Regions from separate parts of the Serratia sp. PL7 genome, predicted to be linked through region 1. Evidence: riboswitches for the same ligand, from Rfam matches in the RefSeq annotation. Region 1 holds a riboswitch; each other region holds the start of a gene.
The links. Region 1 has a riboswitch for fluoride ahead of N6G83_RS38985 (manganese-dependent inorganic pyrophosphatase). Riboswitches for the same ligand answer to the same signal wherever they lie in the genome.
Positions count from the first base shown of each region.

Region 1 (7,293 bases):
CGGGAATAGTGTCAACGTAGGTTGCTGCATGAACCATCGCCGTCGGTATTATGATTAGCAGAGATAACGTAATCTTATTCATTATCATTTCGCTCTCGCTCTCAGCCAGGCGCAGGGAAAATTGCTGCTACTTATCTGGATGGATGAATTTCCAAAGCGCTTGCAGCAGCTGGAATTAAATGATCATGAGGGAGTACGAACGCCATTTTGGCATTTGGCAAAACATAGCTGACGGGAATATCCTGGTGATAGCATGCTTTTTTTCCACATTTAAAATCAATGGAGGTGATTTTTACGTGCGTCTTATCATGATTCTCTATCCATAGCGTATTTTTTTTAACAGACCAGATTAAATGATGTTCTTCTTTTGGTACACCGTCTGCACCAGGAAGAATAGCGGGTTGCAACTCTTGCCCATAGACAAACAGGGGGAGAATATATTGCATGCGGATTTTTATATTGTTCTGTGTGCTCTTTTGATTTACATCAGGCGTCGGTAACTCGTCGATAATAACCTTTAAGTCATGCTCTTTTTCGCCTTGATTCTTGATACCATATATCCTTATCGGGATCTTTTTTTGCGGCGGGATAATGGTAAAAGCAGGTACCGTATAAACCTCATTTTGTTCCGAATACAAGTTCTTAGAGTCTGCCTGTTGCCAGTTCAATACCCTGACTTGCAGACTGACACTTTCACTACCTACGTTTTTTAACCAAAAAACGCTGTTCTTAGCACTACCAGTAAAAGAAATCGTGACCGGCCAGATTTCCATATTTGCTGCGGAAAAGCAATGAGTAGAAAATGCCAGCATGGCAAAAGAAAAAAGGAATTTATTCATGCGGTATTCCACCAAACAATTTATTTTGCATTTAGTAAGAGACAGTTATAGTTGCTGTATCTGTATAATGACCTGGTATAAGTGGAGATGGAGGGTGATTTATTTCCACGTCAATTTCAATTTTGTTATTTAACTCATCGGGGGTGAATATAATGGGCGTTTCCCATTCAATCTTCTTTCCCTCTTTCACTGCAAAAATCTGATAGGGGATCAGTTGATCATTTCCTCCATCTAATGCTAGCGCCCGGTTTCCCCCGCTTAAGGAATGCTGCCCACCATCAATGCTAATGGTTGCGTTAGCACCAGGTGTACACTGCAGGTTAAAATAGGTTTGGCTGGAAACTGAGGACTGACCAATCAATAGATCAGGCAGATCCACAGAAAGTTTATTGCTCCCTATGAATCTGCAACCGTTATTAATAGTGGCCGTGACATCAAACTTCGCGCTGACTTGCTGGCCAGCCTTAGCCTGTACAGGGGAATTCATGGTGGATAACCCCAGCACCAGTATCAAGGATGTTGAAGACAATTTGATGCCCATGACCTTCAATTACCAGCTTATGGTGGCTTTAATGGTGTCAGTATACTTCCCAGCCTGAGCATTTTGTGGAACCGTGGCCTTAGCATAGAGCACGACATCGCCAGAACTGGTGATTTTTACTGGCTCATTCGGCTTGATAATACTGGTACCTTCCTGATCGCTGGAAAGGGTATAGGGCATTTTCGTTGTACTATCTTCATTCAACATATTGTACATGTCTTTATCACCCTGTTTCCCTGCGTCTAATGTCAATGAAGGCTGTGCTCCCGCCGTACATTGAACATTCATTTTATCTTGTGCGTTTAGTTGAGAGCCTGCGGTTGCGCCAGTATCAGGAAAAGCTAACGTCATCCATTGCTGACCATCAGCGACAGTCGATAAGTCATTGGGTTGTTGGGCAGATTTAACAACGCAGCCGGGTAATACATTCAAGGAAACTGAAATTTCACCAGAAATAGAGCTGCTATTTACACTAGCATTAGCCACGACGGAAATGGCCGCACCAAGTAAAAAGCACAAGCTTCTTGCTTTAAAAAAATGACATTTCATTACAACCTCTTAAATATTAATTAAGAATTTTCGCAAAAGACTAAATCAATAACACCTACAGTAAAACACGTTATTACCAATGAAAAAACCTCAATCGATCGTTTTTATCTATGTTACAGATTGGATATAAAACACAACAATCCCTTGTTTTAATTGCCATTTATAGTGAGTAAAAAAATCTGTTGAAATCTTTAGTTTCATAAATAAAAATAGCCTTACATAAATATATTTTTTTGATTTACACTTTGATATATCCCCTTACCAATTCCGTTATACAAAATAATTATCATCATTCAAAAAATGAAAGATAATTTTAATGGGAAATCAGGCCAAAACACAAAAATAGAGTTCAATAATAATTATCATTATTGAAGTGATAATGGGATATATTATCTGAATAAAGTCATTATCATTACTGGTAATATTACAACGTATGGTCTGCCATCCGTGGGCCAGTACAGCCCGACGTTGAACGGTTGAAGTAACTTGAAGACGAGAATGCGCAGCCCGAAGAGGCTGCTCGTACATGTCATATTAGTTAAGAAGGCGCTATAAGTAGCTCTGGACTGAAAGAATGACAAACTAAACGTAGTGTTGATGTGTGATATGACCAGGGCATTGCAACGTTTCGCCTGCAAGAACGCCTGAGTTAAAACCCTGTTTAATATATTTACATGTGAATATCAATAATAGATAAAAGCTCCTTTGTAGTATATGCAATATAATCTGGCTTAACTTTCCAGTGTTTAGGTTCAGAAAGACTATATGCCGCAGCGACTGAGATAACATTAATTCCGAGTTCGGATTGTATGTTACGAGCAAATTGCGTATCAGACTCATGGTCACCTATATACATAATTGAATGATTTTTAGCACGGCCAAAAATTGACTTTAAACATTTAACACCACCAAATGGATGTGGTTTTTGGTAATGATTTGGAACATCATCATAACCAACAATAGCTTTAAAAAATTCAGACACCCCATTTATTTCAAACACTCTACGGATATTTCCCTTTGAGTTTTGTGAGCAAATACCATGAGGGATATTTTTTGATTTAATTAAAACATCTTTAACACCATCAAAAAGCACAACTTTGGTTTTATTTTTATCTTGAAACTCTGCCCACAGGCTTCCGGCAATTAACATTTCTTCATGTGACAACCCATAGTAATCAATATATAGCTCTTGCCAATTTTTAGCTCTATGATTAGCAATATGGTATAACTCTTCACTCTGTAAGCATTTGGGTAAATTTTCTTTTGTCAAATGCGGCGCGACAATGGATAGAATCTCCTTAGTGATGGAAATATTTTTGGGAACGGTATTAACCAGTGTTCCATCATAATCCCAAAGTATTGCATCTAACTTCATTGAATCAATCTCTCACTGATAGTTAATCAACCTCAATCATAGCATAAAATCATATGCCATTAAACATGACCCAACATTAGACCATGCCTAGAAAATCACTAAACCCTCATCAAAATTATTTACATAGAAAGAATTATTAAAATCACTTTTAATTTAAAGTAAACAATCATCATGGATTTTAAACTGCATTTGTGGCGTTGCCGCATTGATTCTAAGTTAAACTATAGTAAGTAATGTAGCTAATTAGTAAGTGAGATGTGCATGATAATGATACCAGTGTGTAACCTCTAAAAATAAAATAAATATAATACAATATGTTAGTGGGGCGCCATTTATCATTACTTAGGTATATTGAACATCTTGGCTTCCATTTTTATTTTTTTCTTGATTTCCCTGTTTTGTTGAATGATAATTGACGCAAAGGTAATGGTGCTCTACCTTCTCCGAACCGCCACTTATAATTAACCTATAAAGTGGATAATGGCGCCTGATATATTTTCGCTTATTCAAATAGGCTAACTTGTCAGGTATCGTCATGAAAAAATCAACAAAAACCTATTATTACTTGGTACACGTAGAGAATAAACCCTCTAAATCCATCCTTGCCTTTGTTTTACCCTGTATTTATTACCTCTCCTATTCCTCACGATCTGTAATTAGCAATAAAAAACATCATAAAATGTTTTTTAAAACAGTGAGTTATAAAAATACGCATATTTTGGACATTGCCATCATGAATAAATTTTTAAAAACCCTATTTTTAATAGGTACCATTCTTTTAGTTAACAATATGGTGAGCGCTTCTATGAGAGGAGTGTCAAACCATCATCCCACCCATACAAAAACCGCAATTAAAAGACTAGGTAGATTATCTTTTAGAGTATCAACAAATAGACGAAACCATTGTTTAGTTTGTTAATATTACCATTAGGCATTACATCATGGTGATATCAACAAAAAACATTTCCCACCATAGAACGTTTAGTTATATCTAAGGAGTGTATTTTGAAAATTAAAAAAACATGCTATGCTTTGCTTTTCCTCATTGCTCCACTATCTGCACTTGCAGGGCAAGAGTTATCTTTAAATTCTGGAGTTACTTATATAGAAGGTAATGATGCAGGTGGTCATATACAAATAGGGTATCAATATGGTTTTACAAAAAACCTGGGCATTTATACTGGCTATGCCTATGGACATGCTAGCCTAGCTGGCGATACAGCCCTAATTATTTCAGATGGTTACGCTCATCCTGAAAATATAACCTATCATACAATTCCGCTCGCCTTGCAAGCCACGCTGCCTTTGGGGCATCATTCACTCTATATTCGAGCAGGCACTAACCTTTATCATGAAGATAATACTATTGAGAGTAAAAACGGACTTGGCCTTTATGGCGCCGTTGGGTGGAAATATTATTTTGGTGATGAGCAAAATTGGAATATCGGCTTATCTTATCAACGGATGAAAATGCACAATTACAATGCAAACATAGGGACGTTTGATATAGGATATGGCTTTTAGTGATTAATCGGATATTATTCCATCACTGGAGCACTCCCAATTCTACAGACTGCTTCTGTCCTCACGATGAGGCCTTTTCGAAGGCCTCTTGACAGATGCCGCTGTGATAACGGTGGCGCCGGGTCCGGTTGTAGAGTACTTCAATGTAGTCGTGAAACGTAATTCAGAATAATAAAATTCACCTAGAATTCAAAGTAGTGAAGCTTTAAACGATTTTCTGAATGTCAGGAAAAAATGATCACGATCAAAGTAGGCGGCATTTTTGTTGCACAGATTATAATTTTGCCCTATGCTTTTTTTCAAGGTGATGGTGTTCCACCTTTCCCAACCGCCGGACTGTCCAGTTCGGATGATGACGCCTGATATACATTTTTGCTTTTATCCTTAGGCACGTATGTCAGGTACACTTATGAAAAAAAATCATCTTTTACCTTTGATCTTTCTTGCGTCTGATACCTCAGAGGAGACGCTGAAATGATCTATGTCTTTGGCCATCAGAATCCCGACAGCGACAGCATCTGCAGCGCGCTCATTACAGCAGACTGGCTGACAAATCTCGGCAAGCGCGCGACTCCTTTTAGGCTCGGTGACATTACACCTGAAACGGCGTTTATTCTGCAGCAGGCCGGAGTAGCCCCTCCCCCCTTGCTCGACGGAGACCTCAGTGGCAAACAGGTATGGCTGGTCGACTTTACCGATCTGGAACAGGGCCCTTCCTCACTTGCCGACGGCAACATTGTTGGCATCATAGACCATCACCGGCTGGGCACGGTTATGACACAGGATCCTCCGGATGTTTGGATACGTTCCTACGGCTGCTGTGCCACGGTGATCTGGCAAATCCTTACCCTTGAAAATCCTCAGCCGATCTCTTCATCTCAAGCCATCCTGATGTTAGGAGCGATACTGAGTGATACTGTTGCGCTCACATCACCTACCACTACAGCTCATGACATCGCTGCCGTGCAGTCATTATTCTCCATAAGCCAACTCAATTATGACTCTTTCGTGAAAGAGTTGCTGATCGCGAAAACAGATATTGGGGGGCAAACACCAGACTCACTTCTTAAGAAAGACGCCAAGCGCTACCGGATTAACGCCCAGTCGGTGCTGCTTTCTCAAATCGAAGTCGCCAGCATGTCAGCAGTAGATGCAATGCTCGCTGACCTACTTATCGCATTAACAAAAGAGTGTCAGTCCGGCGATTTTGACATTGCGATGTTGGCTGTCACGGACATCTTTAAGAAAAACACAACGATATATTTCTCAGAAAATAATGCGCTCAATCTAACGTGTCTGTCTCTTCCAGGCATTATAAGCAGGAAAAAAGAGATACTGCCGTGGCTGACGGATACTTTCTCAACCTCCTCGAGGTAGTCAATGCAAATGTATAAACATGCTCTGTTAATGCTCAGCGATGAAACCGACGGCCAGTTTCTGCTTCAAAGTGTCGCCAGGAGTTTTCATGAACAAGGGACGGCGATCACCCTTGGACACCTCACTTCAAATCTTCAAGAGTTAGACATTACCTCAGACTCTTTAACGAAAGACCGGCAGTCTGCTGAAATTATTGCGGCAAAAGCAATGCTTAGTCGGTTAGTGAAGACAGTCAATTTTCCCGTGGATGTGAAAGAGATAGTGACGATCAGCCGCTTTAAAGACCTAGAGGCCTACGTCGCCGATGCGGGTGTAGATCTGGTCATTATGGGACATAAAAACAGACTTTTCGGGATGCTCTCTTCCCATTCAATTGAATTCGTCAACCATCTGACCGTTGACGTGTTGATTAAGCATATTGCAACCAACTGATATTAGAGGTTTATATGAGCTTTATTATTGAAACAATCCATGCCCGTGAAATCCTGGACTCTCGGGGTAACCCAACCCTGGAAGTCGATGTTTCAACCCAATGCGGTACTGTTGCAAGAGCCTCCGTCCCCTCCGGAGCAAGTACCGGTTCGCGAGAGGCTATAGAGCGCCGCGATGGTGATAAAACGCGCTTCGGCGGGAAAGGTGTCCTCAATGCGATCAAAAGCGTTAACACTGAGATTCATAACAGCCTTAAAGGGCATGATGTACGCGATCAGCGCGGCATCGATAACATTATGATTGCCCTGGATGGGACGGATAATAAAGCGCGCCTGGGGGCAAATGCTATTTTGGGCGTTTCATTGGCCGTATCACGGCTCGCCGCTCAACTATCTCATACGCCTTTGTACCGCTATCTTGGTGGGATTGGGGCAAATCTGCTGCCGGTGCCTTGCATGAATATCATCAATGGGGGCGTTCATGCCCGCGGTCAGGGGGCTGACTTTCAGGAATATATGATTGCGCCTTACGGCGCACCAACGTTCAGGGAGGCCATGCGTTGGGGTAGTGAAGTATACCAGTCGCTTCGTCAGGTTCTTCTTGAAATGGGCCTGTCAACCGGTGTGGGCGATGAAGGAGGTTTTGCTCCGGCAGTT
Region 1 is NZ_CAMFLB010000017.1:147,645-154,937, forward strand. It holds gene N6G83_RS38955 (fimbria/pilus outer membrane usher protein) at 1-82, opposite strand, end outside; gene N6G83_RS38960 (molecular chaperone) at 132-839, opposite strand; gene N6G83_RS38965 (spore coat U domain-containing protein) at 871-1,380, opposite strand; gene N6G83_RS38970 (spore coat U domain-containing protein) at 1,390-1,929, opposite strand; gene N6G83_RS38975 (HAD family hydrolase) at 2,600-3,304, opposite strand; gene N6G83_RS38980 (outer membrane beta-barrel protein) at 4,310-4,828, shown strand; fluoride riboswitch at 5,123-5,197, shown strand; gene N6G83_RS38985 (manganese-dependent inorganic pyrophosphatase) at 5,303-6,205, shown strand; gene N6G83_RS38990 (universal stress protein) at 6,209-6,637, shown strand; gene eno (phosphopyruvate hydratase) at 6,652-7,293, shown strand, end outside.

Region 2 (7,293 bases), on a different contig from region 1:
TGTTAGCGAACAGGTAGCGTTCATTACCGTCGATTTGGCTGATCAACGCCGGCATGTTGTCAGTAATGGCCCGCAGGCGTTCCTTCTCCGTGCTGAGCTGATATTCGGCGAGTACCCGGGTTTCAATCTCTTCGTTGAGTTTCTTGACGACCACGTTCAGCTCCCGCGTGCGGATTTCGACGCGTTGTTCCAGCTCGTGTTGCAGAGAGAACAGATCGGCCTCCGCCGCCTTGCGCTCGCTGATATCGACGATAACCGAGATGAAATGATCCGGTTTGCCGTTAGGCAGCCGGTTTAACGCCACCGTCAGCTGCACCCAGACGATCGAGCCATCGGCACGGAAATAGCGTTTCTCCAGCGAGTAAGTACTGATCTCGTTTCTCAGCAGTTGCTGCAGTTTTTCCAGATCGGTGTTGAGATCGAGCGGATAGGTAATGTCCTGAAAGGTGCGATCCATCAGCTCGCGCTCGGAATAGTGCAACATTTCGCAGATGCGCGGATTGACCCGCAGCCAATACCCCTGCAGTGACACCAGCGCCATCCCTACCGCCGCCTGGGCGAAGGTCTGTTCGAACAAGGCTTCCGAGCGTTGCAGGTTGGACTTCAGGTTTTCGGTATAGACATGGCGTTCAATGCTCTGCAGGTACTCTTCCACCACGGCGGCGAAGTCGTGCAGGTCGGCCACCTGTTCCGGAGAAAACGGCTGCGGCTGGCTGTCGATAATGCACAGGGTGCCGAGCGGCAAACCGTCGAGCGACAGCAGCGGTTGCCCAACGTAGAAACCGATTCGCGGCCCGCCGATCACCAGCGGATTGTCGAAAAAACGCGGGTCGTTGGCGGTATCGGGCACCACCAGCGCTTCACGTTGCAAGATCGCATGGCCACAAAATGAGATGTTACGCGGCGTTTCCCGGACATCCAGACCGTAGCGCGATAGAAACCATTGGCGATCCCGGTCGATCAATGACACCAGCGCAATGGTGACGCCGAAGTATTTCGCCGCCAGCCGTGTAATACGATCCAGTTTTTCCACCGAGTTCGAATCCAGCACGTTCAGCGAGTTCAGTACCGACAGACGTTCGGCTTCGTTTTCGGGGAAGCAGGGTTCAAGCATGTTGTCTCCCATTGTGTCACCCACGGATCCGGCGCAGCCAGCCTGCGTGATTCCGTTCAGCCTATCCGTCGGTTAGCGGCAAATATCCTTGTCCATCATAGACTCACTCAGTATCAATCCGATTGCGCATTCTCGCCAGCTTTGCCGGGCGTTGCGTTTGCCACCGCGCTGCGCTACAGTCGTTCACAAGGTGATGGTGTTCCACCTTTCCCAACCGCCGCGTTCGCTCGAACCGGATGATGACGCCTGATATACAACTTCGCTTTATTTTTTAGGCAGGTATGTCAGGAGTCGCTATGAATGAAATCTCACGTCTTACCCCTTTTCCATCCCAGCCTGATCTCGCCGTGCGGGAAATGCCGCTGTACGTTTTCGGCCATAAAAATCCCGACAGCGACAGCATCTGCAGCGCGCTGGTGGTCGCGGACTGGCTCAATCACCTCGGCAAACCGGCCGTCGCTTTCCGCCTTGGCGAATTGACGCCGGAAACCCGCTACATACTGGCCGCCGCCGGCGTACAAACACCTGCGCTGCTGACAGACGATCTCCGTGACCGCAAAGTCTGGCTGGTGGATTTTACCGACGTCGAACAAGGGCCGGCCTCATTGCCCGACAGCGATGTGGTCGGCGTTATCGATCATCACCGGCTGGGCACCTTGATCACCCGCAACCCGCCCGATGTCTGGATCCGCGCCGTTGGCTGTTGCGCCACCGTGATCCTGTCCATACTGACGTCAGATACGCCGATGCCGCTTTCTTCCGCCCAGGCCACGCTGCTGCTGGGCGCGATTTTGAGCGATACCGTTGCGCTGAGCGCACCGACCACCACCGAACAGGATCGGGTGGCGGTCGCGCGGTTATGCGCAATCTCTCACGTTGACTATGACGCCTTCATCGCCGGATTGCTTGCCGCCAAAACCGATCTTTCGGGGCAATCCGCCCCGCAGTTGCTGCACCGTGACGCTAAGAATTACCGCATCCATAGCGTCTCGCTGCTGCTGTCGCAGATAGAAGTGCGGGCTATGAGCGATATCGATCCGCTGTTGCCCGCGCTGCAACAGGCGCTCGATCAGGCTAAGCAGGAGGCCGGGCTGGAGATGGCCGCGCTGCTGGTTACCGATATCACCCGCCACCGCTCTACCCTGTATTTCTCGTCGAACCGGGTGCTCGCCATTCGGCAGGTGTCGCTGCCCGGCATGACGAGCCGGAAAAAAGAGGTTTTACCGTGGTTAACCCTACAGATTGCTAACGCAGGGAGATAAGTCATGTCGCTCTATCAACATGCTTTACTGCTGGTGCAGGATGAACGCGACGGCCGGCTGCTGTTACGCCATGCCGAACGCCTCAATCAGCAGATGAATACGCGCATTACCGTGGCGCACATCAGCGCCGACTATGCCGAGCTGGACTACCTCAGCGATGCACAAACCAAAGATCGCCAGTCCAGCGAGGTGATCGCTGCCAAAGCCATGCTCAGCCGGCTGGTGGAAGACTGCACAATCCCCCTGGAGGTGCGCGCAATTGTCAGTATTCACCGCTTCAAAGACATCGAGGCCCTGATTGCCCGTGAAGGCGTCGATCTGTTGCTGCTAGGCCATCAGAACCGTCCGTTCGGCGTCTTTGCCTCCTTCGGCTTCGAGTTCATTAACCATTTGTCGATCGACGTGCTGATAAAGCACGTGCCCACTCCCTAGAATGAGGTGATCATCCATGAGCTATGAAATTGAAAACGTAACCGCCAGAGAGATCCTGGATTCGCGCGGCAACCCCACCGTCGAAGTTGAAATGACTGCGGCGGGCGTCGTGGCACGGGCTTCGGTTCCCTCCGGCGCCAGCACCGGTTCACGCGAGGCGGTGGAACACCGCGACGGCGATCCGCACCGTTACGGCGGTAAAGGCGTTCAGGAAGCGGTGCAAAGCGTCAAAACGGCGATCAATGAAGCGCTGCGCGGGGTGGATGTACGCCAACAAGGGGAGATTGACCGCCGGTTGATCGCACTGGACGGCAGCGAGAACAAGAGCCGATTGGGGGCCAACGCCCTGCTCGGCGTTTCTCTGGCCGCCGCCCGCCTCGCGGCGCAATTGTCGCAGCTGCCGCTGTATCGTTATCTGGGCGGTCTCGGCGCCAACCTGCTGCCGGTGCCCTGCATGAATATCATCAACGGCGGCGTGCATGCCCGCTGGCAAGGTGCGGACTTTCAGGAATTTATGATAGCGCCGCTGGGCGCGCCGTCGCTGCGCGAGGCCGTGCGCTGGGGCAGTGAAGTTTATCAGGCGCTGCGCCAAATTCTGTTGGAGAAAGGCCTGTCGGTCGGCGTTGGCGACGAAGGCGGTTTTGCGCCGGCGGTTGCCTCGAACCGACAACCGCTGGAGCTGATCGTACAGGCGATAGAGAAAGCCGGTTATCAACCGGGAGACGATATCGCCATTTGCATGGACCCGGCCTCGAGTGAATTCTATGCCAACGGCAAATACCGCCTGCGCAGCGAAAACGCTGAACTGGATGCCGAACAGATGACGGCCTATTACCAGCGGCTGGTGCAAGATTTTCCCATCGTGCTGATTGAAGACGGTTTGGCCGAGGACGACTGGGCGGGCTGGCGCATTCTCAGCGACGCCCTGGGCGATCAGGTGGAACTGGTCGGTGACGATCTGTTCGTCACCAACGTGAAATACATCCAGCGCGGGATTGATGAAAAGTTGGCCAATGCGGCGCTGATCAAACTGAACCAGATCGGTACCCTGAGCGAAACCTTCGCCGCCGTGCAGCTTTGCCAGGCAAACGGCTGGGGCACCTTTATCTCACACCGCAGCGGCGAAACCGTCGACAGCTTTATCGCCGATATGACGGTCGCGATGCGAGCCGGCCATCTGAAAACCGGCGCACCGAGCCGCGGCGAACGGATCGAAAAATACAATCAGCTGATGCGCATCGAAGACCAATTGGGCGCCGCGGCGGTGTATGCCGGGCGTTCCGCCTTTAAACACCGCTAAGCTTTGCCGGCCGGCCACGCACCGGCCTGTTTTTCATTTTTTGCGCGGCATAATCCCGCCACGCCGGATTCCAACAGAATACGCCGCGTCGCCATCAACGTCTCACGCTGCTCGTTCAGCGTCGCCATCATCCGCTCGATTTCCGCCAGCCGGCTGTCGACGCCCTGTATCAACCCATCCTGATAGGCGCTGCCCTGCAGCGCCAATACCCCGCGGATCGCCTGCAGCGAAAACCCCAGATTCTGGCCGATTTGGATCAGGTGCAGCCGCTCCAGCGCGCTTTCGCTATACACCCGATATCCGTTAACGCCGCGCACCGCTTTGGGCAGCAGACCCTGCTGTTCGTAGTAACGTATCGCCGAGGCGGCCATGCCGGCGCGCTCCGCCAACTCTCCGATTTTCATGCCCTATTGACCTTAAAGTTAACTTTAACCCTAGTATAGCGCCATTCCCCCTGCGACAGGAACGTACCCGATGTTTACCCCACTGATTCTGCCCAACGGCAGCCGCTTACCCAACCGTCTGGCCAAGGCCGCGTTGGAAGAAAATCTGGCCGATGAAGGCCAACTGCCCGGCCCCGCGCTATGGCGCCTGTATCGCCACTGGGGTATCGGCGGTGCCGGCCTCATCATCACCGGCAACGTGATGATCGACGGACGCGCCATGACCGGCCCCGGCGGCGTAGTGCTGGAACAGGATACGCCGCTCGAGGCGTTCAAAACCTGGGCGGCGGCCTCGCGCCAAGAAGGCGCGCAGGTATGGATGCAGCTCAGCCACCCGGGCCGTCAGGTGATGGCCAACATGGGCGGTAACGCCTGGGCGCCCTCCGCCATCCCAATGGCGATGGGCAAGTACAGCAAGCAGTTTGCCCCGCCGCAGGCCATGAGCGAAGCGCAGATTGCCGAGGTGATCGCCCGCTTCGCCGCCAGCGCGCACGCCGCCGAACAGGCCAGGTTTACCGGCGTGCAGATCCATGCGGCGCACGGCTACCTCATCTCCCAGTTCTTGTCGCCGTTGTCCAACCAGCGCAGCGATCGTTGGGGGGGCGAGCTGGCGAATCGCGCCCGCCTGCTGCTGGAGGTGGTGCGCGCGGTGCGCCAGCGTGTCTCGCCAGGCTTTTGCGTGGCGGTCAAACTGAACTCCGCCGATTTTCAGCGTGGCGGCTTTTCGCCGGACGAGGCCCGACAGGTATTGTTGATGCTCAACGAACTGCCGGTCGATCTGGTGGAGTTGTCAGGCGGGAGTTATGAGAGCCCGGCGATGCAGGGCGAAGCGGCGGACGACAGCACCCTGGCGCGCGAAGCCTATTTTCTGACCTTCGCCCGCGATCTCGCCGCAGTGGCCCGCATGCCGGTGATGACTACTGGCGGCATCGCCCGCCCGTCGGTGGCGCAACGGGTGCTGAACAGCGGCATCGCGGTGGTCGGCATCGCCACCGCCATGGCGGAAATTCCCGATCTGCCGCACCGCTGGCAAACCGGCGAAGCCCCTCATGCGCTGCCCGCGCCGGTAAAATGGCGCGATAAAACGCTGAGGCTGCTCGCTCGTATGGCGCTGATCAAGCGCCGCATGCACGCCCTGAGCCGCGATCGGACGCGCAACGTGCGTTACTCCCCGCTGTGGTCGCTGCTCATCGACCGGTGGCGCACCCGCCGCACTCTGCGGCGCTATCACGCCTGGTTACGGCAACGTTAATAACCGCGGTGCCGGCAGACTCGCCGGCACCGCACAAAAATCCCGCTTTTTTGATCGCGCTACGTAAAATCTGCAAGAAATCACCACTCTGGGTACTGCGCTTTTAACGCTCGACCGCTTATATTCATCACAAATTTTGTGTATATAACCGCTATAGGACTTAAGGTGGTGAATAGATGAAAATAAGCCGCTATTTTCTATTTATGTTATTAATCGGAAATTCACCTTAATAATAAATGCATTAAAGAAGTAGCCAAAGGAAAGCAGAAAAGGATTTTTACGCAATGTTAAAGAAATGTTGTTTTTTGCTGGCAAAACCAACGGTCAACAAATCAACAACATATTGATGAGCCTAAGAAAAAACTAAACAATTCAAAACAAAATCGGCTATTGAGTCCCAGGCAAAAAAGCCATATATTGGTCGCGCTTTTCACAAGGCAGTTACTTTTCTAATTCATTAATTCAATCGTTGCGTCTTGAGACCTTCGGTTGTAGGAGAGATATGATGACGGATAAAGTCCGTATTGATACTTTAGTTGCAAACTCATTAAACGGAAACAATGAAACCTATTTGGCGCGTCAAGCCGAATTTGAGTCGAATGTTAGGAGTTATCCGCGCAAATTGCCGTTGGCAATTGCGAAAGCCCAGGGCGTTTGGATCACTGATGTTGAGAATAATCAATATCTTGATTGCCTGGCCGGGGCGGGAACGTTGGCTCTTGGACATAATCACCCCGACGTCCTGCAAAGCATCCAAAATGTCATTACCAGCGGCTTGCCGTTACATACTCTCGATCTCACGACCCCGTTGAAAGATCGTTTCTCCGATTACCTGCTCTCTCTGTTGCCTGGCGAAGGCAAAGGGTATTGCCTGCAGTTCTGCGGCCCGTCCGGCGCCGATGCGGTGGAAGCCGCGCTGAAGCTGGCGAAAAAGCACACCGGCCGTTCCGGCGTGATCAGCTTCTCCGGCGGCTATCACGGCATGACCCACGGCGCGCTGTCAGTCACCGGCAACCTGTCGCCGAAGGCGGCGATCAACGGCATGATGCCGGAAGTGCAGTTCATGCCTTATCCGCATGAATACCGCTGCCCGCTGGGCATCGGCGGCGAAGCCGGCGTCAAGGCGCTGACCTACTACTTCGACAACCTGATCAACGACGTGGAAAGCGGCGTGCGTAAACCGGCGGCGGTGATCCTAGAAGCCGTTCAGGGCGAAGGCGGGGTTAACCCGGCGCCGGCCGAGTGGCTGCAGCGCATCCGCAAAGTGACGCAGGAGCATGGCATTCTGCTGATCATCGACGAAGTTCAGGCCGGTTTCGCCCGTACGGGCAAGCTGTTCGCCTTCGAACACGCCGGCATCGAGCCGGACATCATCGTGATGTCGAAAGCGGTCGGCGGCGGCTTGCCGCTCGCGGTGCTGGGCATCAAAAAAGAGTTCGATGCCTGGGAACCGGGCCACCACACCGGCACCTTCCGCGGCAACCAGCTGG
Region 2 is NZ_CAMFLB010000001.1:1,241,879-1,249,171, forward strand. It holds gene N6G83_RS05805 (diguanylate cyclase domain-containing protein) at 1-1,114, opposite strand, end outside; fluoride riboswitch at 1,295-1,370, shown strand; gene N6G83_RS05810 (DHH family phosphoesterase) at 1,411-2,376, shown strand; gene N6G83_RS05815 (universal stress protein) at 2,380-2,808, shown strand; gene eno (phosphopyruvate hydratase) at 2,825-4,108, shown strand; gene N6G83_RS05825 (MerR family transcriptional regulator) at 4,105-4,512, opposite strand; gene N6G83_RS05830 (NADH:flavin oxidoreductase/NADH oxidase family protein) at 4,583-5,803, shown strand; gene N6G83_RS05835 (diaminobutyrate--2-oxoglutarate transaminase) at 6,309-7,293, shown strand, end outside.
Region 2: it holds a riboswitch for fluoride, as region 1 does, so the genes downstream of both, N6G83_RS05810 (DHH family phosphoesterase) here and N6G83_RS38985 (manganese-dependent inorganic pyrophosphatase) in region 1, are expected to answer to the same signal.

Region 3 (7,293 bases), on a different contig from region 1:
GGTGATGTACGTGATGGTCGATCTGAAACGCAACAAGGTCGGCGTACGTCAATTGGTCACGGCGATAGAAGATACGGTTATCAACACCCTCGCCCACTTTCGCCTCGCATCGCGCGCCCGTCCGGATGCGCCTGGCGTGTACGTGGGGGAGCAGAAAATCTGTTCGTTGGGTTTGCGGATCCGCAAAGGCAGCTCATTCCACGGCCTGGCCCTGAATGTGGCGATGGATCTCAGCCCCTTCCAACGCATCAACCCTTGCGGTTACGCCGGCATGCAGATGACGCAGGTCAGCGCGCTGGCGCCCGGCGTTGGCATTGAAGACATACACCCAATCCTGGTACAGGAATTTGTTCATTTACTCGGCTACCAGACGGTCGAGCTTCGTAACTGGAACCTGCACGATTATGAGTAAACCAATTCAGATGGAACGCGGCGTCAAATACCGCGATGCTGACAAAATGGCGCTGATCCCGGTCAAAACGGTGGTCACCGAACGGCAGGAGCTGTTGCGTAAACCCGAGTGGATGAAGATCAAACTGCCTGCCGACTCAACGCGCATTCAGGGCATCAAAGCCGCGATGCGTAAAAACGGCCTGCACTCCGTCTGTGAGGAAGCCTCGTGCCCTAACCTGTCCGAGTGTTTCAACCACGGTACCGCCACCTTTATGATCCTCGGCGCTATCTGCACCCGCCGCTGCCCGTTCTGCGACGTGGCCCACGGCCGCCCGATCGCGCCAGACGCTAACGAGCCGGAAAAGCTGGCGCAAACCATCGCCGACATGGCGCTGCGTTACGTGGTGATCACCTCGGTTGACCGCGACGACCTGCGCGACGGCGGTGCTCAGCACTTTGCCGACTGCATCTCGGCCATCCGCGCCAAGAGTCCGAACATCAAAATTGAAACGCTGGTGCCGGACTTCCGCGGCCGTATGGATCGCGCTCTGGAGATCCTCACCGCCACGCCGCCGGACGTGTTTAACCACAACCTGGAAAACGTGCCGCGCGTCTACCGCCAGGTGCGCCCGGGCGCCAACTATGAGTGGTCGCTGAAGCTGCTGGAGCGCTTTAAAGAAGCTCACCCGGATATCCCGACCAAATCCGGCCTGATGGTCGGCCTGGGCGAAACCAACGCGGAAATCGTTGAAGTGATGCGCGATCTGCGTCGCCACGGCGTGACCATGCTGACGCTGGGCCAGTACCTGCAGCCGAGCCGTCACCACCTGCCGGTGCAGCGCTACGTCAGCCCGGCCGAGTTTGACGAGATGAAAGAAGAAGCGATGGCGATGGGCTTCACCCACGCCGCCTGCGGCCCGTTCGTGCGTTCGTCTTACCACGCCGATCTGCAGGCCAAAGGGATGGAAGTGAAATAACGCGTAATAGTTTGTTACGCTAAAGACGGCGGAAACGCCAAAAAACGGATGTCCGCAAGGCATCCGTTTTTTATTGCGAGCAGTCAGACGGAATTAAACGTCTTTCTTTTCGACGCTCTGCTGAGCGGACTGGCTCTCGGCGGTGCTGTTGCCGGCGGCCGGCGGCGTGCTGTCGTCGCCCACCGCTTTTTTAAAGCCTTTCAGCGCCGCGCCAAGATCGGCGCCGAGCGTGCGCAGTTTGCTGGTGCCGAACAGTAAAATCACCAACACCGCAATCACCAGAAGTTTGGTAATGCTGATACCTTCCATACTCACCTTCTTATCATAGAGCGCTGTGTGAACAGCGAGAAAAACTGACCTTGCCTGCGAATATTTAGCGACTTTCCTTCGGCTCACACAACCGCAACATGTAACAGAGTGAGATCCGTTGCAGGAATGTCACGCAACCTCGCGGCGTGAATCCCAGACTATTCTTAGTTTATCACCCGCATGATACGCTGCCGTGATACTCATCAGGGAGATGCCGGATGTATATTGCCCCATCCATTTTCGATGCCCGAAAATCCGGCCTCAGCTTCGCCAAACGCACCTATCTGCCCCGCGTCGCCGGTCTGGGGCTCGGGTTTATCTGCGTTTGCGCCGCGCTCTATCCCTTGGCTCCGCCCGCGGCGGTCTGGCTATTGCTGGCCTTTCACGGCTTTCTCTGGCCGCATCTGGCCTATCGCCTGGCCTACCGCGCCAAAGATCCGTTCAAAGCCGAGATCCGCAACCTCTTGATCGACTCCGCCTTCGGCGGCTTCTGGGCAGCGATGATGGCATTCAATGCCCTGCCGGCGATCGTCATCCTGTCGATGATGAGCATGAACAACATCGCTTCGGCCGGCAAAGCGCTGTTTGTCAAAGGATTGGCGATTCAATTGGCCACGGCGATGCTCACCGGCGCGCTGCTCGGCTTCCCGTTTCATCCATACAGCACGCCGCTGCAAGTCTATCTGTGCCTGCCGATGATCTACCTTTATCCGACGTTGCTGGGGCTGGTGACCTACCGCACCGCCAAACGGCTGGCGGAAAAAAAACAGGAGCTGCAACGCATCAGCACCCGCGATGGGCTGACCGGCTTATATAACCGTCGCCACTGGGAACATCTTCTGCATCGCCAGTTCGATAGCTGCCGCCGCTACCAGGACAACGCCACGCTGATCCTGATGGACATCGACCGCTTCAAAACCATCAACGACACCTTCGGCCATGCGCTGGGGGATGAAGCCCTGGCGGTATTGGCGGAAGAGCTGCTGATCGGCTTGCGCAACGTGGATATCGTCGGGCGCTACGGCGGCGACGAGTTTGGCGCGGTGCTGCCGAACACTAACGCCGAACAGGCGGAAATCGTCCTGCACCGCATCCAGCAGCGGCTGGACGCGGTCAGTTTCAAGGAGGCGCCGCAGCTGCGGCTGCAGATCAGCGCAGGCATCGCTAACTACCACCCCGCGCTGGGCGGCTATCTTGACTGGCTGAAAGCGGCCGACGGTGCGCTCTATCGGGCGAAGCATAATGGCCGCAACCGGCTGGAAACGGCAGTGCCGCCAGGGGAGTAACTTACTGACTTAATAACTTGGCAAAATACTTCGGCGCTTCGACAAAGCCTTCGCGCCGGTAAAACGTATGCGCTCGCTCGCGGCGACTGTGGCAATGGACCTCTAACCGATCGCAGCCGCGACGGTGCGCCAGCGCCTCGCCCTCCGCCAGCAGCCGCCGGCCTACGCCCGCGCCGCGCGCTCGGTCATCGACGCAAAAATAGCTGATGCGGCCAATGTCGCCGGCCAACGCCAGCTGCGGCAGGAAATGCAGCGACAACACGCCCAACACCTGCTCCCCGTCCGTCGCCACCAGCAGCGCCTCATCCGGATGCGCCAACAGTTGCTGCATGCGCTGCGTCAGAAACGCCTCGGTGCCGGGATAATCCAACGCCGTCATTAATTCGGCGATAGCATGGCGATCGCTCAGGCGCGCCGTTCTGATTTGCATAGGGTGACCTCGCAGAGTGTCGATACTACAAAATAGATGGCGTTAGGTGTAACATCCACCGGGTACGGCAAAAAAGGCCGTGCGGCACGCTGGAGATGACATTCCTCCCTAACCGCCTTCACAGGCTGATGATGTCTACGTAACCTCTCGGAGAGAGGCGCGTAGCGTTACGCCTGTCCCTTTCCGAGTCCCGTGAATTTCTCTGATTGAAAGGTAGTTGCCCCATGTTGAGTTCTTTACTGGCCGTATTTATCGGCGGCGGCGTCGGCAGCGTTTTGCGCTGGGCGGTAAGCATGAAAATGAATCCGCTGAATGCCCACATTCCGCTCGGTACGCTGATGGTCAATCTGATCGGTGGTTTTATCATCGGCCTGGCGATGGCGATTTTCACCCGCATGACGCATCTGGATCCCACCTGGAAATTACTGATTACCACCGGGTTCTGCGGCGGCCTGACTACCTTCTCCACCTTTTCGCTGGAGGTGGTATACCTGATGCAAGATGGCCGCTTCGGCTGGGCGCTGGCCAACATGCTGCTCAACCTGGCCGGCTCGCTGGCGATGACGCTGCTGGCCTTTATGCTGGTAATGTGGCTCAACGGGCGCTAAGCCCTTAATGTTTCCTTAATCTTGCATGCGCATAATCTCATCCAGTACTCCTGACTGGATGAGAAACCGCTATGTTTAGCCTGCCGAAAACCGCCGCCGAAGCGATTGCCATTGCGCTGTGCGTCCTGATCGTCGCCGCCTTTATCAAATCCTACCTGTTCGCTTAAGCGCCCTTACCCGCAGCACGCGTTCATCTTGCGTCTTTCCGGCCGTTTACACTACAATTGAGAATGAACGTTCACACCCAAAAATGTGAACCCGGCTCACGCGTAGCAAAGGATCGGGCAGATGCTCTCCCCCAACGACAGTAAACAGGCCAAGGTGCAGGCGCGCCGCGATCAGATCGTCGAAGCGGCGAAAATCAGTTTCCGCCGCCACGGCTTCCACGCCGCCAGCATGGCGGAGATCGCCCAAGGCTCGCAGCTCAGCGTCGGTCAAATCTATCGTTATTTCGCCAATAAAGACGCGATTATCGAAGAGATCGTCAACCGCATCATCACTAACAAGATGCAGCGGCTGGAAAACCTTGGCGATCACATCAACCTGATCGCCGGTACGTTGGCGGCGCGCACGCTGTTTCAGCAGCCGGGCGAGAGCGAAACCGATCACATGCTGATGCTGGAAGTGACCGCCGAGGCCACGCGCAACCCGGTGGTGGCCAAACTGCTCAGCGATGCGGAAGCGCGGCTGTTTCGCCACGTGTGCCACAATCTGCAGCGGCTGTATCCCCATTTCAGCGCGGAAGAGATCGCCGCGCGGGTGGAATTTATCGCCGTCATGAGCGAAGGCACCGGTTACCGTATCCTTACCACGCAAAAAGCCGATGCGTCCCTGCTGCGCGATCTGTATCAGCAGGCCATTTCTCACCTGTTCAGGAAACTCTAATCTCCCATGACCAAACACTTAGCCAGACAGCGTCTGGTGTACGCCGTCGTGCTTGGCCTGCTGGCCGCGCTGGGGCCGCTGTGCACCGATCTCTACCTGCCCGCCCTGCCGGAAATGGCGGGTGAGCTGAATACCTCCACCGCCGCCGCGCAGCTCAGCCTGACCACCGGGCTGCTCGGTCTGGGCGTCGGCCAGCTGATTTTCGGCCCTTACAGCGACAAATTGGGCCGTATGCGCCCGCTGCTGCTGTCGCTGATCCTGCTGCTGGGCGCTTCGCTGTGGTGTGCGCTGGCGCCCACCATCGACCAACTGCTGATCGCCCGCCTGCTGCAAGGCATCGCCGGTGCCGGCGGCGCGGTGATTTCCCGCGCCATTGCTCGCGATCTGTACGCCGGCCATGAGCTGACCCGTTTCTTCGCCTTGCTGATGCTGGTTAACGGCCTGGCGCCGATCGTCGCACCGGTGCTGGGCGGCGTGATGCTGCAGGTAATGAATTGGCGCGGTATCTTCGGCGTGCTGGCGGCCATCGCCGTGCTGCTGTTCAGCCTGTCGGCGCTGAAGCTGCGCGAATCCCTGCCGGTCGAGCGCCGCAGCCAGGGCGGTATCCTGGCGATGCTGATGTCGCTCGGCGGGTTGCTGACCCAGCGCTATTTCATGGGCCTGTGCCTGACACAGGGCTTCGTGATGGCCGGCATGTTCGCCTATATCGGCGCCTCGCCTTTCGTCTTGCAGCAGATCTACGGCCTCAGCCCGCAGATGTTCAGCCTATGCTTCGCCATTAACGGCGTCGGCTTGATCATTGCGGCACAGCTGGCCAGCCGTCTCAGTTCGCGTTGGGGGGAACGCCGGGTATTGAGGGGAGGGTTAACGCTGGCGGCCGTCGCGTCGCTGTTGCTGCTGTTGGCCGCCGCGCTGCATGCGCCGCTGGTCGTGTTGCTGGTGCCGCTGTTCTTCTCGGTAGCGGTGATCGGCATCGTCGGCCCGACCGCCTCTTCGCTGGCGATGCAAAGCCAGGGAGACAAAGCGGGCAGCGCCTCGGCCTTGATCGGCGTGTGCATGTTCGCCCTCGGCGCCTGCGCCGTGCCGCTCACCGGGCTGGGCGGCACCTCGGGCCTGTCGATGGCGCTGACCATCGTCGGCTGTTACGCCATCGCCATCCTGCTGTTCGGCCTGTTGGCCCGCCGCAACGACGCATAACGCGCCCAATAAAAAACCCGCTCAATGAGCGGGTTTTAAGAAATTCAGCTACGCAGCTTAGATAGCAGTAACGTTAGCGGCAGATGGGCCCTTGGCACCGTTCGTGATTTCAAATTCTACACGCTGGCCTTCAGCAAGCGTTTTGAAACCGTTGCTAACGATGGCAGAGAAGTGGACGAAAACGTCCTTGCTACCATCTTCCGGAGTAATGAAACCGAAGCCTTTGGATTCATTAAACCACTTAACGCTACCTTTAATCTTAGACATCAAACTTACCTTTAACGTGAATGAAAGACACAAAACCTGTGTCGATTACAGTACAGCAAGCAGGCAGGATTTTGTCCACCACCGCGATCACAGAAATCCGATAAAGAGTGAAAAAATCCGTGTTGTCCGGTGTAAATGGATTGCACCGGTTGCGATACGTTACCGTTCCAGGCCAAACCTCTCCCTGCGCCGGCGAACAACGAGCGAACGCCCAAACTCGCCCGCTTCCCCCTGTGTTGACGCCCCCATGCAGACGCAATCGCTATGAAATATAACCAGATGGTCTTTTTGCTTCGGCGGTCCCTGCACTAGGGTTAGGGTTTATTTCCCACTGTGAGCCAAGCCTATGACCAGCCAATTGGCAGACAAAATCATCGCCTATCGGCGTGAGCTGCACCAAAACCCGGAACTTTCCAATCACGAATTCGCCACCACCGCCCGGCTGACCCGCTGGCTGGAAGAGGCAGGCATCCGTCTGCTGCCGCTGGCGCTGAAAACCGGCGTCGTGGCGGAGATCGGCAGCGGCAAGGGGCCGATTATCGCGCTGCGCGGCGACATTGATGCCCTGCCGATCGACGAAATCGCCGACGTGCCCTTCAGCTCGCAAAACAGCGGCGTAATGCACGCCTGCGGCCACGACTTTCACACCTCGGTGATGCTCGGCGCCGCGCACCTGCTCAAAGCGCGTGAGGCCGAGCTGCCCGGCACGGTGCGCATCTTCTTCCAGCCGGCGGAAGAGACCTTCAACGGCGCCCGGCACCTGATCGACGCCGGCGCGCTGGATAACGTTGCGGCGGTATTTGGCCTGCATAACGCGCCGGAGCTGCCCACCGGCACCTTCGCCACCCGCGCCGGGCCGTTCTACGCCAACGTCGATCGATTCCAGATCCTCATCACCGGCAAAGGCGCCCACGCCGCCAAACCGGAACAGGGCGTCGATA
Region 3 is NZ_CAMFLB010000001.1:2,685,820-2,693,112, forward strand. It holds gene lipB (lipoyl(octanoyl) transferase LipB) at 1-412, shown strand, start outside; gene lipA (lipoyl synthase) at 405-1,370, shown strand; gene tatA (Sec-independent protein translocase subunit TatA) at 1,464-1,679, opposite strand; gene N6G83_RS13080 (diguanylate cyclase) at 1,898-2,965, shown strand; gene N6G83_RS13085 (GNAT family N-acetyltransferase) at 2,967-3,395, opposite strand; fluoride riboswitch at 3,478-3,540, shown strand; gene crcB (fluoride efflux transporter CrcB) at 3,620-4,003, shown strand; gene N6G83_RS13095 (TetR/AcrR family transcriptional regulator) at 4,292-4,888, shown strand; gene N6G83_RS13100 (multidrug effflux MFS transporter) at 4,895-6,085, shown strand; gene cspE (transcription antiterminator/RNA stability regulator CspE) at 6,143-6,352, opposite strand; gene N6G83_RS13110 (M20 peptidase aminoacylase family protein) at 6,699-7,293, shown strand, end outside.
Region 3: it holds a riboswitch for fluoride, as region 1 does, so the genes downstream of both, crcB (fluoride efflux transporter CrcB) here and N6G83_RS38985 (manganese-dependent inorganic pyrophosphatase) in region 1, are expected to answer to the same signal.

Region 4 (7,293 bases), on a different contig from region 1:
CGTTTTTTAACTTAACTTTTACGGATGTTGTAGTCCCGATCATGAAACAGGTAACCTCTTTTCGCTTAATCAAAAGCCTCACGCTTGGCACCGCCATCGCGCTCAGCGCAGCGTCCGTTGCCCACGCAGACGACGTTAATATTAAAACCATGATCCCAGGTGTGCCGCAGATTGATGCCGAGGCTTACATCCTGATTGATTACAACTCCGGTAAAGTGTTGGCGGAATCGAACGCCGACGCACGCCGCGACCCTGCCAGCCTGACCAAAATGATGACCAGCTACGTCATCGGCCAGGCGCTGAAATCCGGCAAAATTGGCCAGGACGATTTGGTTACCGTGGGTCAGGACGCCTGGGCTACCGGCAACCCGGTGTTCAAAGGTTCCTCGCTGATGTTCCTCAAACCAGGCGACCGCGTGCCGGTTTCCAAGCTGACTCGTGGTATCAACCTGCAATCCGGTAACGATGCCTGTGTCGCCATGGCGGACTACGTCGCGGGTAGCCAGGACGCGTTCGTTAACCTGATGAATACCTACGTAAAACAGCTCGGCCTGCAAAATACCCACTTCCAAACCGTGCATGGCCTGGATGCGGAAGGCCAGTTCAGCTCGGCGCGTGATATGGCGTTGATCGGCCAGGCGCTGATCCGCGATGTGCCAGACGAATACGCTATCTATAAAGAAAAAGAGTTCACCTTCAACAATATCCGGCAGTTGAACCGTAACGGTCTGCTGTGGGATACCAGCCTGAACGTCGATGGGATTAAAACCGGCCACACCAACTCGGCGGGTTATAACCTGGTGGCTTCAGCGACGGAAGGCCAGATGCGTCTGATCTCCGCCGTGCTGGGTGGCCGTACCTACAAAGGCCGTGAAACCGAAAGCAAAAAACTGCTGACCTGGGGCTTCCGCTTCTTTGAAACCGTCGCGCCGCTGAAAGCAGGTAAAGAGTTCGCTTCTGAACCCGTTTGGTTCGGCGATGCCGATCGCGTCGAACTGGGCGTAGATAAAGATGCCTACCTGACCATCCCACGTGGCCGGATGAAAGATTTGAAAGCTAGCTACGTACTGAATACCCCGGAAATTCATGCTCCGCTGGCCAAAAACCAGGTGGTTGGTACCATCAATTTCCAACTGGATGGCAAAACCATCGATCAGCGCCCACTGGTGGTGCTGAACGAAGTGAAAGAAGGTGGCTTCTTTGGCCGCATCGTGGATTATATCCGCCTGATGTTCCATCACTGGTTCGGCTAGCCCTTGAATCGGCTGAGTTCGGCCCCATATAACAATTAACACTAACTCCCGCCCCGGCGGGAGTTATAATTTAGAGATACGCCACAGCTGGAGCGCACCCGCATGCAAAAGACTAAACTGAACGAACTGCTCGAATTCCCTTGTACCTTTACCTACAAGGTAATGGGCCTGGCACACCCCGAGCTGGTAGACCAGGTGGTTGAAGTGGTGCAACGCCATGCTCCAGGGGATTACAACCCGCAGGTCAAACCGAGCAGCAAAGGTAACTACCACTCCGTTTCCATCACCATCACCGCCACCCATATCGATCAGGTGGAAACGTTGTATGAAGAGTTGGGCAATATTGAAATTGTCCGTATGGTGCTGTAATTACAGCATAACTCCCTGCCAGCCAACCTGGTTCAGCGCCACTGCTGTCCGGGTTGCCCTGGTTCGTCAGGGATAAATGCTGGTCGCGGACCAGAGCGCCCGGTATAATGTTTTTTACCACTTCTGTAACCTGACGATGCCCCGCTTGCAACACAATAAGATCATTCTCCGTCAGCTAGGGTTGCAGCCCTATGAGCCTGTATCCCAAGCCATGCACAGCTTCACCAATCACCGTGACGAGTCCACGCTAGATGAATTGTGGCTGGTGCAGCATCAAGCCGTGTTCACCCAAGGCCAGGCCGGTAAGGCAGAGCACCTGCTGATGCCAGGCGATATCCCGGTGATCCAAAGCGATCGCGGTGGCCAGGTCACCTATCATGGCCCTGGCCAGCAGGTGCTGTACGTGATGGTGGATCTGAAACGCAATAAAGTGGGAGTACGCCAACTCGTCACGGCCTTGGAAGAGACCGTTATTAATACCCTCGCCCATTTCAAGATCGAATCACGCGCGCGCCCGGATGCGCCCGGCGTATACGTGGGCGAACAAAAGATTTGTTCATTAGGTTTGCGGATCCGCAAAGGTAGCTCATTTCATGGCCTGGCCCTGAATGTCGCCATGGATCTCACCCCTTTCCAACGCATCAACCCCTGCGGTTATGCCGGAATGCAGATGACACAAGTCAGCGCGCTGGCACCAGGTGTCGGGATCGCCGATGTGCATCCCATTCTGGTACAGGAATTTGTTCATTTACTCGGCTACCAGACGGTCGAGCTTCGTAACTGGAACCTGCACGATTATGAGTAAACCGATTCAGATGGAACGCGGCGTTAAGTACCGCGATGCAGACAAAATGGCGTTGATCCCGGTAAAAACGGTTGTCACCGAACGCCAGGAGTTGTTACGCAAACCCGAGTGGATGAAGATCAAGCTGCCCGCCGACTCTACGCGCATTCAAGGCATCAAGGCCGCAATGCGTAAAAACGGCCTGCATTCGGTGTGCGAAGAGGCGTCATGCCCGAACCTGTCTGAGTGCTTTAACCACGGTACCGCTACCTTCATGATCCTGGGGGCCATCTGTACCCGCCGTTGTCCATTCTGCGACGTGGCCCACGGCCGCCCGGTGGCTCCCGATGCCAATGAGCCGGAAAAGCTGGGGCAAACCATTGCCGACATGGCATTGCGCTATGTGGTGATCACTTCGGTTGACCGTGACGATTTACGTGACGGTGGCGCTCAACATTTTGCCGACTGTATTACTGCCATCCGCGCCAAGAGCCCGAACATCAAGATCGAAACCCTGGTGCCAGACTTCCGTGGCCGTATGGATCGTGCGCTAGAAATCCTTACTGCCACGCCACCAGACGTGTTTAACCACAACCTGGAAAACGTGCCGCGTGTTTATCGCCAGGTACGCCCAGGGGCTAATTACGAGTGGTCATTGAAGTTGCTGGAGCGCTTTAAGGAAGCTCACCCCTCTATCCCGACCAAATCAGGCCTGATGGTGGGGTTAGGGGAAACCAATGCGGAAATCGTGGAAGTGATGCGCGATCTGCGTCGTCACGGTGTAACCATGCTGACGCTGGGGCAGTATCTGCAACCAAGCCGTCACCATCTGCCAGTGCAGCGCTATGTCAGCCCGGCGGAGTTTGACGAAATGAAAGAAGAAGCGATGGCAATGGGCTTTACCCATGCTGCCTGCGGCCCGTTTGTGCGCTCGTCCTATCATGCGGACTTGCAGGCCAAAGGGCTGGAAGTGAAGTAACCACGGTAATCTTTTGTTACGTTTCGTCAATGATTAACGCCAAAAAACGGATGTCCTTACGGGCATCCGTTTTTTTATGGCTCAACAGCAGAGGCGGTTAAACGTCTTTCTTTTCGACGCTCTGCTGCGCCGTAGGCGTTTCAGCCGTATTCTGTGCAGGAGGGGTGTCTTCGCCCACCGCTTTTTTGAAGCCTTTCAGCGCCGCCCCCAGATCCGCGCCCAGAGTACGCAGTTTGCTGGTGCCGAACAGCAACACGATCAACACCGCAATTACCAACAGCTTGGTAATACTGATACCTTCCATATTCACCTTCTTTATTCATTTATGGCTGCAGGACGCAGCGCGGGAACAAACTTCGTCTATAGGTATTTAGCGACTTTCTTTCGACTATAACAACAACCAGTTGTAACAAGGTGAGATCTACCCGAGATGTTCTATGCTTAGATTATAGGGCATATTCTTAGCTATTCGCTTTTCCGGCTCCAGACCGGCTGCATAATTCATCACAGGGAAACATGGGATGCCTACAGCTACATCGGCTTTTAACACCCGGCGTGCAGGTCTTAACTTCGCCAGGCGCCTCTACCTGCCACGTATTGTCGGCCTGGGGATTGGTTTCTTGTGCGTACTTACGGCGCTCTATCCAGAGCACCAGCCGACTAGCGTGTGGATCTTGCTGGCAGTGAATGGCTTTATCTGGCCACATATCGCTTATCAATGGTCTATCCGCAGCGAAGCCCCCTACACTACCGAGATCCGCAACCTACTCATCGATGCGCTGTTAGGTGGGATGTGGGTCGCCATCATGGGTTTCAATGCGCTCCCTGCCGTGGTGATCCTGTCAATGATGGGGATGAACAATATCGCCTCCGGTGGGCCGTCTCTGTATTTCAAAGGGCTGATGGCGCAAATTATCGGGGCGCTGGTTACCAGTGCGATACTGGGTTTCACCTTTACACCACAATCCACTCCGCAGCAGGTTTATCTTTGTCTGCCGATGATCTTCATCTACCCAGTCTTCCTTGGCTACGTGACCTACCAAACCGCCAAGAGGCTGGCAGAAAAGCAACAGGAGTTATTGCGTATCAGCACACGTGATGGCTTGACCGGCGTATTTAACCGCCGCCATTGGGAACACCTGCTGCACAATGAGTTTGACAGCTGCCGACGCTATAATCATACGGCTACGCTGATCCTGATGGATATTGACCATTTCAAAAACATCAATGACACCTTTGGCCATGGGCTGGGGGATGAAGCGCTGATCGTTCTGGCGGAAGAGTTGGTGCTAGGGTTGCGGGCGGTGGATATCGTTGGCCGCTACGGCGGTGACGAGTTTGGCGCAGTGTTGCCAAATACCAGTGCCGAACAGGCCAGCCTGGCGCTCAACCGCATTCAGGAGAGTCTGAACGAAGTCGTCTTCCGTGAAGCCCCTGGGTTAAAATTGAATATCAGCGCCGGGATCGCCGATTACCAGCCCGAGATGCCCGGCTACCAGGAGTGGTTGAAGGCCGCCGATATCGCCCTATATCGAGCAAAAAATAATGGCCGCAACAGGCAGGAGCGGGCCGAACATCAATGCCAACCCACTAGTTTATTAAGCTAATAACTTGATTGGTGGATAAGTTGATAACGTAATCAGGTTTTCGTCTGTTCCGCCGCCTAGCCCTCTCCCAAAGCAGAGGAGGACCGTATGTTCCTGCGCCGGGCTACAACACCTGACTGGCTCCCTGCCCTTTTTGGGGAGGGTTGGGGGGAACAGCGATTGCAGAATTGTTAGCAATACCCATCCAGCTAGCAAAACCACAGCGACAGGGTGTAAAATCTGCCGCGCGCGATTGCTTCGTGCCAACAAACGGAGATGACATTCCTCCATAACCGCCTTTCACAGGCTGATGATGTCTACGTAACCTCTCAGAGAGGTGCGTAGGCGCTTGCCTGAACCTTTCTGAGCATCTTCCATCTTTAGAATAGGGTTTATCACCATGTGGAGTTCTTTACTGGCTGTGTTTATTGGCGGTGGTTTGGGTAGCGTATTGCGCTGGGCAGTAAGCCTTAAGCTCAACCCTCTACATCCGCATATTCCATTGGGCACTTTGACCGTAAACCTGGTGGGGGGGTTTATCATCGGGCTGGCTCTGGCGCTGTTTATCCGCATGACGCACATTGATCCGGTTTGGAAACTGCTGATCACTACCGGCTTTTGCGGCGGGCTGACCACCTTCTCTACCTTTTCACTCGAAGTGGTTTATCTGTTGCAGGACGGGCGCGTTGTCTGGGCTATCGCCAATATGCTGCTCAACCTGGTGGGTTCGCTGACGATGACGTTGTTAGCCTTTGTGCTGGTTAGAACGTTGTACGGCCATTAAAGTCTCGGGGCTTAATGTTTTCTTAATCTGCTATCGGGATAATCCTCGCTCAGTATCTTGGGCTGAGTGAGGAATTGAATGTTTAACCTGCCAAAAACCACTACCGAATGGATTGTCACCCTGACGTGCGTGCTGATCGTCCTGGCCTTCATCAAGGTTTACCTGTTCCCTTAACCACTCCCGGCCTGAAAAACAAGCATAAAAAACCCGCTCATGGAGCGGGTTTTAACAATTTTGGCTACTGTAGCTTAGATAGCGATAACGTTAGCAGCAGATGGCCCTTTGGCACCGTTCGTGATTTCAAATTCTACACGCTGGCCTTCAGCAAGAGTTTTGAAACCATTGCTAGCGATGGCAGAGAAGTGAACGAAAACGTCCTTGCTACCATCTTCTGGAGTAATGAAACCGAAACCTTTAGATTCATTAAACCACTTAACGCTACCTTTAATCTTAGACATCAAACTTACCTTTAACGTGAATGTAAGACACAAAATGTGTGTCCAATACAGTACAGCAATTAGACGGGATTTTGTCCACAACACAGATCACATAAAATCGATAAAAAGTGAAAAAGTTGGTTATTTGCCATGTAAATTGATGTCTGCGGTTACCAGTGATGCCCAAGGCAGCCCAATCCGCCAAAAAACCGTTGAGTAACCGATTAACCCTCTCCATGTCCCATTATTGCCCCTCAACCCACCGCTTTTAAGCTTTCGTCATGCTGATGGAACTCCGCCCCCTGTCACTGCACAGCATTACGCGTTATCATTAGCGCTGTTACGAACGACCTGATGAGAATGACCATGAACGGCAAGATAACGACTTTTTTTGAAGACAAAGGCTTCGGTTTTATCACCGACGAGAACGGGGAAAATCGTTATTTTCACGTGATTAAAGTGCAAAACCCAGAGCTGATTAAGAAAAACGCGCTGGTAACCTTTGAGCCAACCAACAATACCAAAGGGCCATCGGCCTATGCGGTAAAGGTACAGGCACCAAGCAAGTACATCACCATCGCCAACGAGAGAATCAAAATCTCCAGCATCAAGTCCTTCGATACCTTCACCAAAGAAGTACCGGTCAAGGTGGAGGTCGATAAAGAGAACACCGTGTTGTCCGTTGGATTACTGATGAACCGAATCCGTCCGCAAGTAGCCGAAGCGCCACAAACCGCCACGGAAACGCTGCGTATGCTGTCAGTTACCACCTTCCAGAACGCGACTCACGTCTTCTCTGAGCATGAAATCGATATCGATGAAACCGTGCAGGCGTTGAAGACTCTATAGCTCCTGAAAACATTCAAAGCTATTTGATGGCACCTGTGTTAGCGTGGGTTTTCACCTGACACAGGTACGCAACATGTCTGAATCCACCAGCGTTAAAGGTTACAATAACCGTACCACTCAAATTGCCTGCCCGAAGTGTGCTTATGTTACCGAACAGCAATGTTCAAAACTGCGTAAACTCAGCACCCTGATTTGCCCAAACTGTGGCACGCAATTCACGCCAAAGCAGGGCTAAAATGCTATTTGAATATG
Region 4 is NZ_CAMFLB010000005.1:383,261-390,553, forward strand. It holds gene dacA (D-alanyl-D-alanine carboxypeptidase DacA) at 42-1,253, shown strand; gene ybeD (DUF493 family protein YbeD) at 1,356-1,622, shown strand; gene lipB (lipoyl(octanoyl) transferase LipB) at 1,759-2,427, shown strand; gene lipA (lipoyl synthase) at 2,420-3,385, shown strand; gene tatA (Sec-independent protein translocase subunit TatA) at 3,483-3,689, opposite strand; gene adrA (diguanylate cyclase AdrA) at 3,907-4,992, shown strand; fluoride riboswitch at 5,235-5,298, shown strand; gene crcB (fluoride efflux transporter CrcB) at 5,372-5,755, shown strand; gene cspE (transcription antiterminator/RNA stability regulator CspE) at 6,004-6,213, opposite strand; gene N6G83_RS24180 (cold-shock protein) at 6,559-7,041, shown strand; gene N6G83_RS24185 (YnfU family zinc-binding protein) at 7,115-7,276, shown strand; gene N6G83_RS24190 (GGDEF domain-containing protein) at 7,281-7,293, opposite strand, start outside.
Region 4: it holds a riboswitch for fluoride, as region 1 does, so the genes downstream of both, crcB (fluoride efflux transporter CrcB) here and N6G83_RS38985 (manganese-dependent inorganic pyrophosphatase) in region 1, are expected to answer to the same signal.